2 regions of the Streptomyces sp. NPDC052036 genome follow, and region 1 is predicted to be linked to the other one. Evidence: riboswitches for the same ligand, from Rfam matches in the RefSeq annotation. Region 1 holds a riboswitch; the other holds the start of a gene.

What was found. A riboswitch is a leader RNA that binds a small molecule or an ion and turns the genes downstream of it on or off. The one in region 1 is predicted to bind cyclic di-AMP.
Region 2: linked by a shared signal. The riboswitch ahead of AB0L95_RS05975 (transglycosylase family protein) and the one ahead of AB0L95_RS15610 (transglycosylase SLT domain-containing protein) in region 1 are both predicted to bind cyclic di-AMP.

Annotation. Positions count from the first base shown of each region.
Region 1 is NZ_JBFAWW010000009.1:86,243-91,251, reverse strand. Features, by position in the region: gene AB0L95_RS15620 (DUF664 domain-containing protein) at 1-359, opposite strand, end outside; gene AB0L95_RS15615 (HAD family hydrolase) at 881-1,747, shown strand; gene AB0L95_RS15610 (transglycosylase SLT domain-containing protein) at 1,809-2,318, opposite strand; cyclic di-AMP (ydaO/yuaA leader) riboswitch at 2,323-2,523, opposite strand; gene AB0L95_RS15605 (polyprenyl synthetase family protein) at 3,347-4,357, shown strand; gene AB0L95_RS15600 (sigma-E factor regulatory protein RseB domain-containing protein) at 4,722-5,009, shown strand, end outside.
Region 2 is NZ_JBFAWW010000002.1:429,901-434,909, forward strand. Features, by position in the region: gene AB0L95_RS05960 (nucleoside triphosphate pyrophosphohydrolase) at 1-284, shown strand, start outside; gene AB0L95_RS05965 (cytochrome P450) at 426-1,745, shown strand; gene AB0L95_RS05970 (transglycosylase family protein) at 1,924-3,024, shown strand; cyclic di-AMP (ydaO/yuaA leader) riboswitch at 3,235-3,402, shown strand; gene AB0L95_RS05975 (transglycosylase family protein) at 3,407-4,111, shown strand; gene eno (phosphopyruvate hydratase) at 4,411-5,009, shown strand, end outside.

The DNA.
Region 1 (5,009 bases):
CGGCCGTCGATGGACTCGCGGAGGAGATCGGCGTGGCCCACGTGGCGCGCGTACTCCTCGATGAGGTCGATCAGGACGCGTCGCAGACCGGGCGTCCGGTCGGCGGGCCGGCTGCCCGCGGCCGGGCGGTCCAGGCCACCGCCCTCCAAGGCCTCCGCGAGCAGCGCGCGGGAACGCGCCACCGTCTGCCGCCACAGCGCGTACGACTGCTCGGGGGAGTCCTGCGCGGCGGAGCGCCACTCCCGGTCCGGGTCGGCCTCCAGGTCCACCGCGTCCCAGGGCGGTCCAAGTTCGCGCCCGAACATGCGGCGGGAGAAGGAGTCCTCCTCCCCCAGGGCCAGGTGTGTCGGTCTCGTCACCCGCGGCCGGCGGTTCCAGGAGCACCGGTTCGTCATATGGGGTCATGCCGCGCAGGCCGCGGCCCGGTCAAGGGCGGTGGGGCGGGTTCTGCCCGCGTCGCGTCCCGTCGCCACCGCCGGCGGGCCCGAGCGGTACGCGGCGGAACAACTGGTCGTGATCCAGGCGCCGTTCTCGTGATCTATGCGCCGTTCCGCGTCGTGCAGCCGTACGCACTCCGGGAGGCCGTGCGTGCGCTGGGGCGCCGCCTGTTGGACGCGGGCGCCTGAGCGCCCGATGCGTGCACCGGCCGCGCGAGGCGCTGCCGCGCGCCGGGTGGGCCCGTGGTGTGGCACGGGGCCGAAGGACGGGGCCAGTACGGGTCCTGCGCCGGGCCGGGGTGTGCTGGGGCGGGGCGCCCTCGTGTTTTGGACGGCGCTGGGCAACTCGGGTTCCGTGTTACGGGAGTTCGGTGGACACGGGATACCGGACGTCGTCCGGTTCGCGCCGAGTCGCCGGGGCGTTCCATCCGTATTCTCTGATCATGGCCGCACCCCTCGCATATTCACTCATCGCCACTGACCTGGACGGAACGCTGTTGCGTCACGACGACACGCTCTCCGACCGGTCGAGGGCCGCGCTGGCGCGAGCGTCGGCGGCAGGCGCACAGCACCTCGTCGTGACGGGGCGTCCGGCGCCCAGGGTGCGGCCGCTGCTCGACGACCTCGGCAGCACGGGGCTCGCGGTGTGCGGGCAGGGCGCGCAGGTGTACGACGCCGGCACGAACCGGCTGCTGTTCTCCGTCACGCTGGACCGGGAGTTGGCCGAGACCGCACTCGGCAAGATCGAGGCCGAGGTGGGGCAGGTGTACGCGGCCGTGGACCAGGACGGGGTGGACGGGCTCACGCTCATCGAACCCGGCTACCGGATGCCGCACCCCACCCTGCCCGCGGTACGGGTCGAGCGGCGCGACGACCTGTGGTGCGAGCCGATCAGCAAGGTACTGCTGCGCCATCACGCGCTGTCGGACGACGAGTTGGCGACGGCGGCCCGCGCGGCGGTGGGCTCCCTGGCGACGGTCACCATGTCCGGGCCCGGCACCGTGGAGCTCCAGCCGTGCGGCGTCACCAAGGCGACGGGGCTCGCACTGGCCGCCGGCCATCTGGGGCTGGGTCCGTCGGAGACCATCGCCTTCGGCGACATGCCCAATGACATCCCGATGTTCGACTGGGCCGCGCACGGGGTGGCGATGGCCAATGCTCACCCCGAACTCAAGGCCGTGGCGGACGAGATCACCACGTCGAACGAGGACGACGGCATCGCCGTCGTCCTCGAACGACTCTTCGCCGGCCATCGGCCGCCGGCCGACAGCGCCGACCGGCGGTCCGCCGGCTGTCACCAGGCCCGCTGATCGGCTGCCGGGCCTACCGGTCGGGCGTCAGGCTCCCACCGGTAGGCGACCGACAGGCCTCCTAGTACGCGCTGTTGACGTTGTCGATCGAGCCGTACCGGTGGGCGGCGTAGTTGCACGCGGCCGTGATGTTCGCCACCGGGTCGTAGGGATCGAACGACGTGCCGGGTACGTGGTACGCGGCGAAGGTCGGGTCGATGACCTGGAGCAGGCCCTTGGAGGGGATTCCCTTACGGGCGTTGGAGTCCCAGAGGTTGATGGCCCTCGGGTTGCCGGACGACTCGCGCATCACGTTGCGGTAGATGCCGTTGTACGTGCCGGGGATACCGTGCTGGGCCATGACGTCCAGCGACTGACGGATCCAGCTGTCGAGGGTGGTGCCTCTGGTCTTCACGACGGTGGCGGAGGTGACGTTCCCCGGCTTGCCGGGCGCGGCGGAAGCGCTGGTCGCTCCCATGACCGGCAGGGCGAGAAGGGCGGCACCCGTCCCCGCGATTGCGAGGGCACGGGTGAGACGGGTGGCCTTGGAGCCACGATCCCGACGGCGTGCGGGCAGTGCGAAAGCGGACATGTCGCGTTCCTCTCCTGCGCCTGCGAGGTGAGCTGTCGGGTTCGGGCGGGGAGGTGCCCGGCTGTGTCCTCGATGCCGAGGCCACGGCTACACCCCTAGCCGTTCCGGTGTGGTGTCCGGATCGGCGGCTTACCTGGGTCCCCCGCTCCTGCCGTCATGGGTCGATGGGCTCCTGAGCGGTGGCAGGATTCGGCGTTCCGCTCGGATCGAGGGGAAGGTATGCGACAGCACATGTCGGGAACAAGCCTGCACGTCACAGTCCGTCCGAATTGACCTTGAAGTGGGGGAATAATGTCAGTGATCCAGATTGTTAAGCTGGGCTCAAGTTGCCATTAGCAAAGCCGGAGTTGATGGCGCGCCTGCGGCGACCCGCATGTCGAGCACGTGAGCTATTTCACTTCCGCTTCCGTGGTTGTCACCATCACTTCACCATATAAGCTCTTAATTCGGACAAAATGACTGCCCTCTCTGTGGTCCGACTCGGACCTGTCTGGCGGGTGGGGCCGTTGGTGCGGCCCGGACTCCGTTGCCCGTAAGGGGAGTTCTTCGGGTGTGCCGGTCGGGCGGGGTGGGTCTCCGGTCGGCGGGCGCGGCGTGCGAGGGCGGCCGGGCGTGACGGAGGCGCAGGGGCGTGAGGGAGTCGCAGGGGGGCATTCGATGGCCGAAAAGAGGCGCCCGGGGAGCGGGGTGGTGGCGTGCGGGGGAGTTGAAGGGGTGCCTGGCGCCTGTGGGCCTGAGGGGTAAATGGGGTGATTCAGGTAGTAAAACGTGCTTTTCGGTTATGTCAGCGAATGTCTGTTCGTATCAGATGGTCAAGAACATACCGTTCGCGATCCGATACCGCCCGGCCTGGAACAGTGGGCGCTCGTGGTGATCGAAACGTGACCGGATACGCTGACTTGAGTGATGGCGGCGACAGATCGACAAACTCGATGAGCGACGTCGACGTACGGCGTCATCGACCAAGTGACCGTCCTTGAGACCGACCGTGTGACCGTCAGCAGACGTCAGCAGACAGGAGACCCCACGTGACCGTCGTCGGGCCGTTCGGGCTGAGCGTGCGGGACCAGGCTCTGGAAGCCGATGTCCAGGCCGGATTGGCGGCTGTCGAGGAAGGGTTGCTCGAGGCCACCAAGAGTGAGGTGCCCTTCATCACGGACGCCGCACAGCACTTGGTGCGTGCGGGCGGGAAGCGGTTCCGGCCGCTGCTCGTGATGCTCGCGGCGCAGTTCGGTGACCCGTACGCGCCAGGGATCGTGCCCTCGGCCGTGGTCGTGGAGCTGACCCACCTCGCCACCCTCTACCACGACGATGTGATGGACGAGGCCGCGGTGCGGCGCGGGGTGGACAGCGCGAACACCCGCTGGGGCAACTCGGTTGCGGTCCTCACGGGTGACTTCCTGTTCGCGAGGGCGTCGCACATTCTGGCCGATCTCGGTCCCGAGGCGGTCCGGGTCCAGGCGGAGGCGTTCGAGCGCCTGGTCACCGGTCAGATCCTGGAGACGGCGGGTCCGCGGGACGGCCGTGACCCCGTGGAGCACTATCTTGACGTCCTCGGCGGCAAGACCGGCTCGCTGGTGGCGGTGGCGTGCCGCTTCGGGGCGATGATGTCGGGTGCCGACGAGACGGTCGTGGACGTGCTCACGCAGTACGGCGAGCGGCTGGGTGTGGCGTTCCAGCTCGCCGACGACGTCCTGGACATCGCGTCGGACTCGCACGAGTCCGGGAAGACGCCCGGCACGGACCTGCGCGAGGGCGTCCCCACCCTCCCGGTGCTGCGTCTGCGCGAGCGCGCGGAGCGCATGGGGCTGGCCGAGGACATCGCCCTGTGCGAGCTGCTGGACTCCGACCTCACGGACGACGCCCGGCACGCCGAGGCCCTCGCCCGGCTGCGCGCTCACCCGGCCCTGGAGCAGGCGCGCCGCGACATGGTCCGCTATGTGAAGGACGCCCGCTCGGGTCTGGCCCCGCTGCCGGAGTGCGGTGCGAAGGCGGCTCTGGTGGAGCTGTGCGACGCGGTGGTGCACCGGGTGGGCTGACGCCGCTCGCGCGTCACCCTCGCAGGGGCTCGCAGGGGGACCCGTATGTCCGTCCGTCTCGGAAGCCGTATGACCTGGGCCTCAGGGGTGGATCGGGTCCAGGCCGAGACCGGCTCCGTACCCGTATCCCGAACCGCCCGGGCGGCGCCCTCCCCGTAGAACCCCTACGGGTCGGGGCAGGTGCCCCCCCGCGATGTCATACCGCAGGATTACGCGGAGTTGAGCCCGCGGGCTGACGCTTCTGCCGGGCCGATTTGGTCAGATGGGGGACACCACCTCGAAGGAGTTCGGGTGACAATGGCGGCACAGGGGTGGACCAGGGCACGGACGGTAGGCCGCCGCCGACGACGGAGGTAAGGCACACATGGCACCGTACGAATCCGACGGCAGCACGCCCGCCGGCGAGGCCGAGGACGTACGCGACGGGCGGCGCACCGCCGCACGGTACGTCGTCCCGGTCGCGGTGGTGGGAGTGGCGGCCGCGACCATCGGGCTCGTTCCGGCGTTCGCCGGATCCGGCGACCCCGACCTGCCGAAGATCAGCGCCCAGCAGCTCATCGAGAAGATCGCCAAGTCGGACGTCCAGCAGATGTCCGGCACGGTGAAGATCAGCACGGACCTGGGCCTGCCCAACCTGGGCGGCCTGGAGAAC
Region 2 (5,009 bases), on a different contig from region 1:
GCCAGCCGGGCCTGGCCCTGGCGGCGAAGCTGTCCTCCCGGGTGCGCTCGGCGGGCCTCGACGTGCCGCTCCCGCAAGGCGAGGGCCTCGGGTACGAACTGCTGGCGCTCGCCGCGCACGCGGAGGCGGAGGGGGTGGACCCGGAGGCGGCCCTGCGTGCCGCCGCCCGCGCCTACCGCGACGCCGTGCGGGCCGCCGAGGGACTCGGGCCCGGCACCGAGGAGACGGGGCCGGAGGCCGGGGAGCCCGGGCCGGAGGGCGAGGGGCTCGGGTCGGAGGTCTAGGAACTGCCGCAGGGAACCCCGCCGTAGGCCGGGGAGCCGGGGTCGAGGCCGGCGGTTCGTCGGCCGAAGGCCCCGGGGGCCCCGGGGGCCGAGGGCGGACCTGGCAGGGCGGGACGGGGCGGCCGTGGATACGGTCGGGGAGTGACCGACCAGCACCAGCCCGCCCGCCCCGCTTCCACCCCTGGCCCCGAACTCTTCACCTGGGAGTTCGCCGCCGACCCCTACCCCGCCTACGCCTGGCTCCGCGAGCACGCCCCCGTGCACCGGACGCGGCTGCCGAGCGGTGTGGAGGCCTGGCTGGTCACCCGCTACGCCGACGCCAAGCAGGCCCTGGCCGACCAACGGCTCAGCAAGAACCCGGCACACCACGACGAGCCCGCGCACGCCAAGGGGAAGACCGGCATCCCCGGCGAGCGCAAGGCCGAGCTCATGACGCACCTGCTCAACATCGACCCGCCGGACCACACCCGGCTGCGCCGACTGGTCTCCAAGGCGTTCACGCCCCGCCGCGTCGCCGAGTTCGCGCCCCGGGTGCAGGAGCTGGCCGATCAGCTCATCGACCGGTTCGCGGACCGCGGATCCGCCGACCTCATCCACGAGTTCGCCTTCCCGCTCCCCATCTACGCGATCTGCGACATGCTCGGCGTCCCCCGCGAGGACCAGGACGACTTCCGGGACTGGGCGGGCATGATGATCCGCCACGGCAAAGGCCCCCGGGGCGGGGTCGCGCGGTCCGTGAAGAAGATGCGCGGCTACCTCGCCGACCTCATCCACCGCAAGCGCGAGGCACTGTCCGAGACACCCGGCCCCGGCGAGGACCTCATCTCCGGGCTGATCCGCGCCTCCGACCACGGCGAGCACCTCACCGAGAACGAGGCCGCCGCCATGGCCTTCATCCTGCTCTTCGCCGGGTTCGAGACCACCGTCAACCTCATCGGCAACGGGACGTACGCCCTGCTCACCCACCCCGGGCAGCGGTCCCGCCTCCAGACCTCGCTCAGCCGTGGCGAGAGGGACCTCCTGGAGACCGGCGTCGAGGAACTCCTGCGCTACGACGGCCCGGTCGAGCTGGCGACCTGGCGGTTCGCGACCCGGCCGCTCTCCATCGGCGGGCAGGACATCGCCGCGGGTGATCCCGTCCTCGTGGTGCTCGCCGCCGCGGACCGGGATCCTGAGCGGTTCGCCGATCCCGATGTCCTCGACCTCTCCCGCCGTGACAATCAGCACCTCGGCTACGGGCACGGCATCCACTACTGCCTCGGTGCGCCCCTCGCCCGGCTGGAGGGACAGACCGCGCTCGCCACGCTCCTCACCCGACTCCCGGACCTGCGACTCGCGGCGGATTCTGCCGATTTGCGCTGGCGTGGAGGACTCATTATGCGCGGATTGCGCACGCTTCCGGTGGAGTTCACACCGATTCCGAAGGAAGATCACCGCTGTACCGCCGACGCTGCGGACTGAGGTGGCGGACACGCCGACGGTCACGAAAAGGTGACATTTTCTCAACTCCGTAATCTTCACGTGATCTGTGCTGCATTAACTTGTGACAAGTGATCGACTGCGGATACCTTCACGCAGCAACGCGGCGGTACGCCACAGCCGCCGCGTTGGCCCCTGCAGTCGTGTGAAAGGCAACCGCATGCTCTCCGGGAACGGCCGACACCGTCGCCCCCGCCAGGCTCCGGCACTCCTCGTCGCCGCAGGGGTCACCGGCTCAGCGATCGCGATCCCGCTCCTGGCCGCCACCGGTGCGAGCGCGGCCAGCGGTACGACCTGGGACCGCGTCGCGGAGTGCGAGAGCGGTGGTTCCTGGAGCGCCGACCACGGCAACGGCCACTACGGCGGACTCCAGTTGACGCAGGAGGACTGGGACAAGTACGGCGGCCTCGACTACGCCCCCAGTCCCGACCAGGCGAGCCGCTCCCAGCAGATAGCCGTCGCCGAGAAGGTCCTGGACCACCGGGGCGTCTCCGCCTGGGGTACCTGTGGCGTGGTCTCCGGCCTGGGCAAGGACTCGGCCGCCGCGGACGTCGACACGGGGGTGGGCGACCACTCCTCCGGCGGCGGCGCCGTCTTCTTCTCGGACACCGGGGTGGGCTTCGGGCCGTCCGACGCGTCTGACGGATCCCAGTCGTCCACGTCCCACCACTCGTCGGGGGCGTCGGACTCGGCCAAGCCGTCGGACTCGTCGGACTCGCCGTCGACATCGCCTTCGTCGTCTTCTTCTTCCTCCGAGTCGCCGTCGTCCTCCTCGTCTCCGTCTTCCTCCGACTCCCCGTCGTCCTCGCCTTCCTCCTCCTCGCCGTCCTCGACGGCGACGGACGACTCGACCGGGGGCGACGAGAGCGAGAGCGGATCGGACGGCCTTCTCGGCACGCTCTCGGGCACGACGAAGAGCGACGAGTCGGACAAGGTCGGGCAGAGCGGGGCGTCTTCGTCCTCCGGTGCCGGCCGCCACCGCGGCGACAACGCCGACGAGGGCGACGCGGACGGCCGCACCGGCGAGTCGGCCGGCCGTCATGCCTCGCGCGGCTCCGCCGCCGGGCGCGAGACCGTCGACGACTCGTACCTCGTCCGCCTCGGAGACACTCTGTCGGGCATCGCCGACTTCCTTGACCTCAAGGGTGGTTGGCACGCGCTGTACGACGCGAACAAGAAGGAGATCGGCGCCGACCCCAACCGCATCGTGCCCGGTCTGAGTCTTGTGGTGACGTCCGGGCTGTCCGGCGACGGGTCCTGAACCGCCGTCCGAACTGCCGCCTCGACGAGGCCACTTCACGCCCCGCTTCGCGCTGAATGTCCGGTTTGGCGAGAGTGAGACATGAGTCTCATAAGCCTTGATCGTCTTTGAAATTCGGTGCGTCGCCTGCTTACGGTCGTGACCGCTCGCCATAGCGGGCCCCGACGGTCGCAACGCCGAATCCTGCCAGCGGCCGTACGGGAACAGTCGACGCTTCGAGCGCCGTAGGCAGGAGCGGGGGACCCAAGGTAGGTGCCGTGCCCGGGAGTTGACCGGGTGCGGCTAGGGGTGGAGCCGTGCGCCGGGGAGGCGCGCGGCCGGGCAACTCAACCGGCCCGAACCCGACAGCTCACCTCGCAGGCGTCGGTGAGGGGATCGAACCATGCTGTGTTCAGGCAAGGGCAAGCACCGCCGTCCGTCCAAGGCCGTCCGCGCCATCGCGCTCGCCGGTGTCACCGGCGCCGCTGTCGCCGGCCCGCTGATGGCGGCCGGCAGCGCCTCCGCCGCCACCGCCTCCCAGTGGGACGCCGTCGCGCAGTGCGAGTCCGGCGGCAACTGGTCCATCAACACGGGCAACGGCTTCTACGGCGGCCTGCAGTTCACCAACTCGACCTGGGCCGCCTACGGGGGCACCGCCTACGCCCCGCGCGCCGACCAGGCCTCCAAGGGTCAGCAGATAGCCGTCGCCGAGAAGGTCCTCTCGGGCCAGGGCAAGGGTGCCTGGCCGGTCTGCGGCACCGGTCTGACCAGCGCCCCCTACAACGGTGCCGCGGCCTCCACGGGCACCTCCACCGGTTCCACCGGCTCCGGCGACTCCGTGAAGAGCACCACCACCCGCTCGACCGAGCAGCAGGCGGCGGGCCGTTCCGCGCAGCGCCCGGCCCCCCGGACGACCGTCACCACCCCGACCGGCAAGAAGGTCAAGAAGGGCGACGGCGAGTACAAGGTGGTCCAGGGCGACACCCTCAGCGCGATCGCCCAGAAGCACCACGTCCAGGGCGGCTGGGAGAAGCTGTTCCAGCTGAACAAGGACATCGTCGAGAACGCCGACCTCATCTACCCGGGCCAGCAGCTGCACCTGAAGTGACAGCTCTTCGGCGTCCGGCCCGCGGCTTCCCCCCGGCCGCACCCCCCACGGTCGGCGCCGCCTGAGGACCCGCCCCGTCCCCACGGGCCCCCCGCTCCGGTGCGTGCACCCCCGAACGCACCGGAGCGGGGCTTTTTGCCTCGGCGTCCCTCCTTCGTCACCCGCTCTTTGTTCCGCGATGGAACAATGTGTACCGTCACCCTGTCCGCGGGACGGTCGGTCGGCTGGCCGATGCCCCGGGACGGTTAGGCTCTAGTCGCAAGGTGCCCCGCACCCCCAGCGTCACATCCATGAAGGAGATGCTCGTGCCGTCCATCGACGTCGTCGTAGCCCGGGAAATCCTGGACTCCCGAGGCAACCCCACGGTCGAGGTCGAGGTCGGCCTCGACGACGGCAGCACGGGTCGTGCCGCCGTTCCGTCCGGCGCCTCCACCGGCGCCTTCGAGGCCATCGAGCTCCGCGACGGCGACCCCAACCGCTACCAGGGCAAGGGTGTCGAGAAGGCCGTCCTCGCGGTCATCGAGCAGATCGGCCCGGAGCTCGTCGGCTACGACGCCACCGAGCAGCGCCTGATCGATCAGGCGATGTTCGACCTGGACGCCACCGACAACAAGGGCTCCCTCGGCGCCAACGCCATCCTCGGCGTCTCCCTCGCCGTGGCCCACGCCGCCTCCGAGGCCAGCGACCTCCCGCTCTTCCGCTACCTGGGCGGCCCGAACGCGCACCTGCTGCCGGTGCCGATGATGAACATCCTCAACGGCGGCTCGCACGCCGACTCCAACGTGGACATCCAGGAGTTCATGATCGCCCCGATCGGCGCGGAGTCCTTCTCCGAGGCCCTGCGCTGGGGTACCGAGGTCTACCACACCCTCAAGAAGGTGCTGAAGCGCAAGGGCCT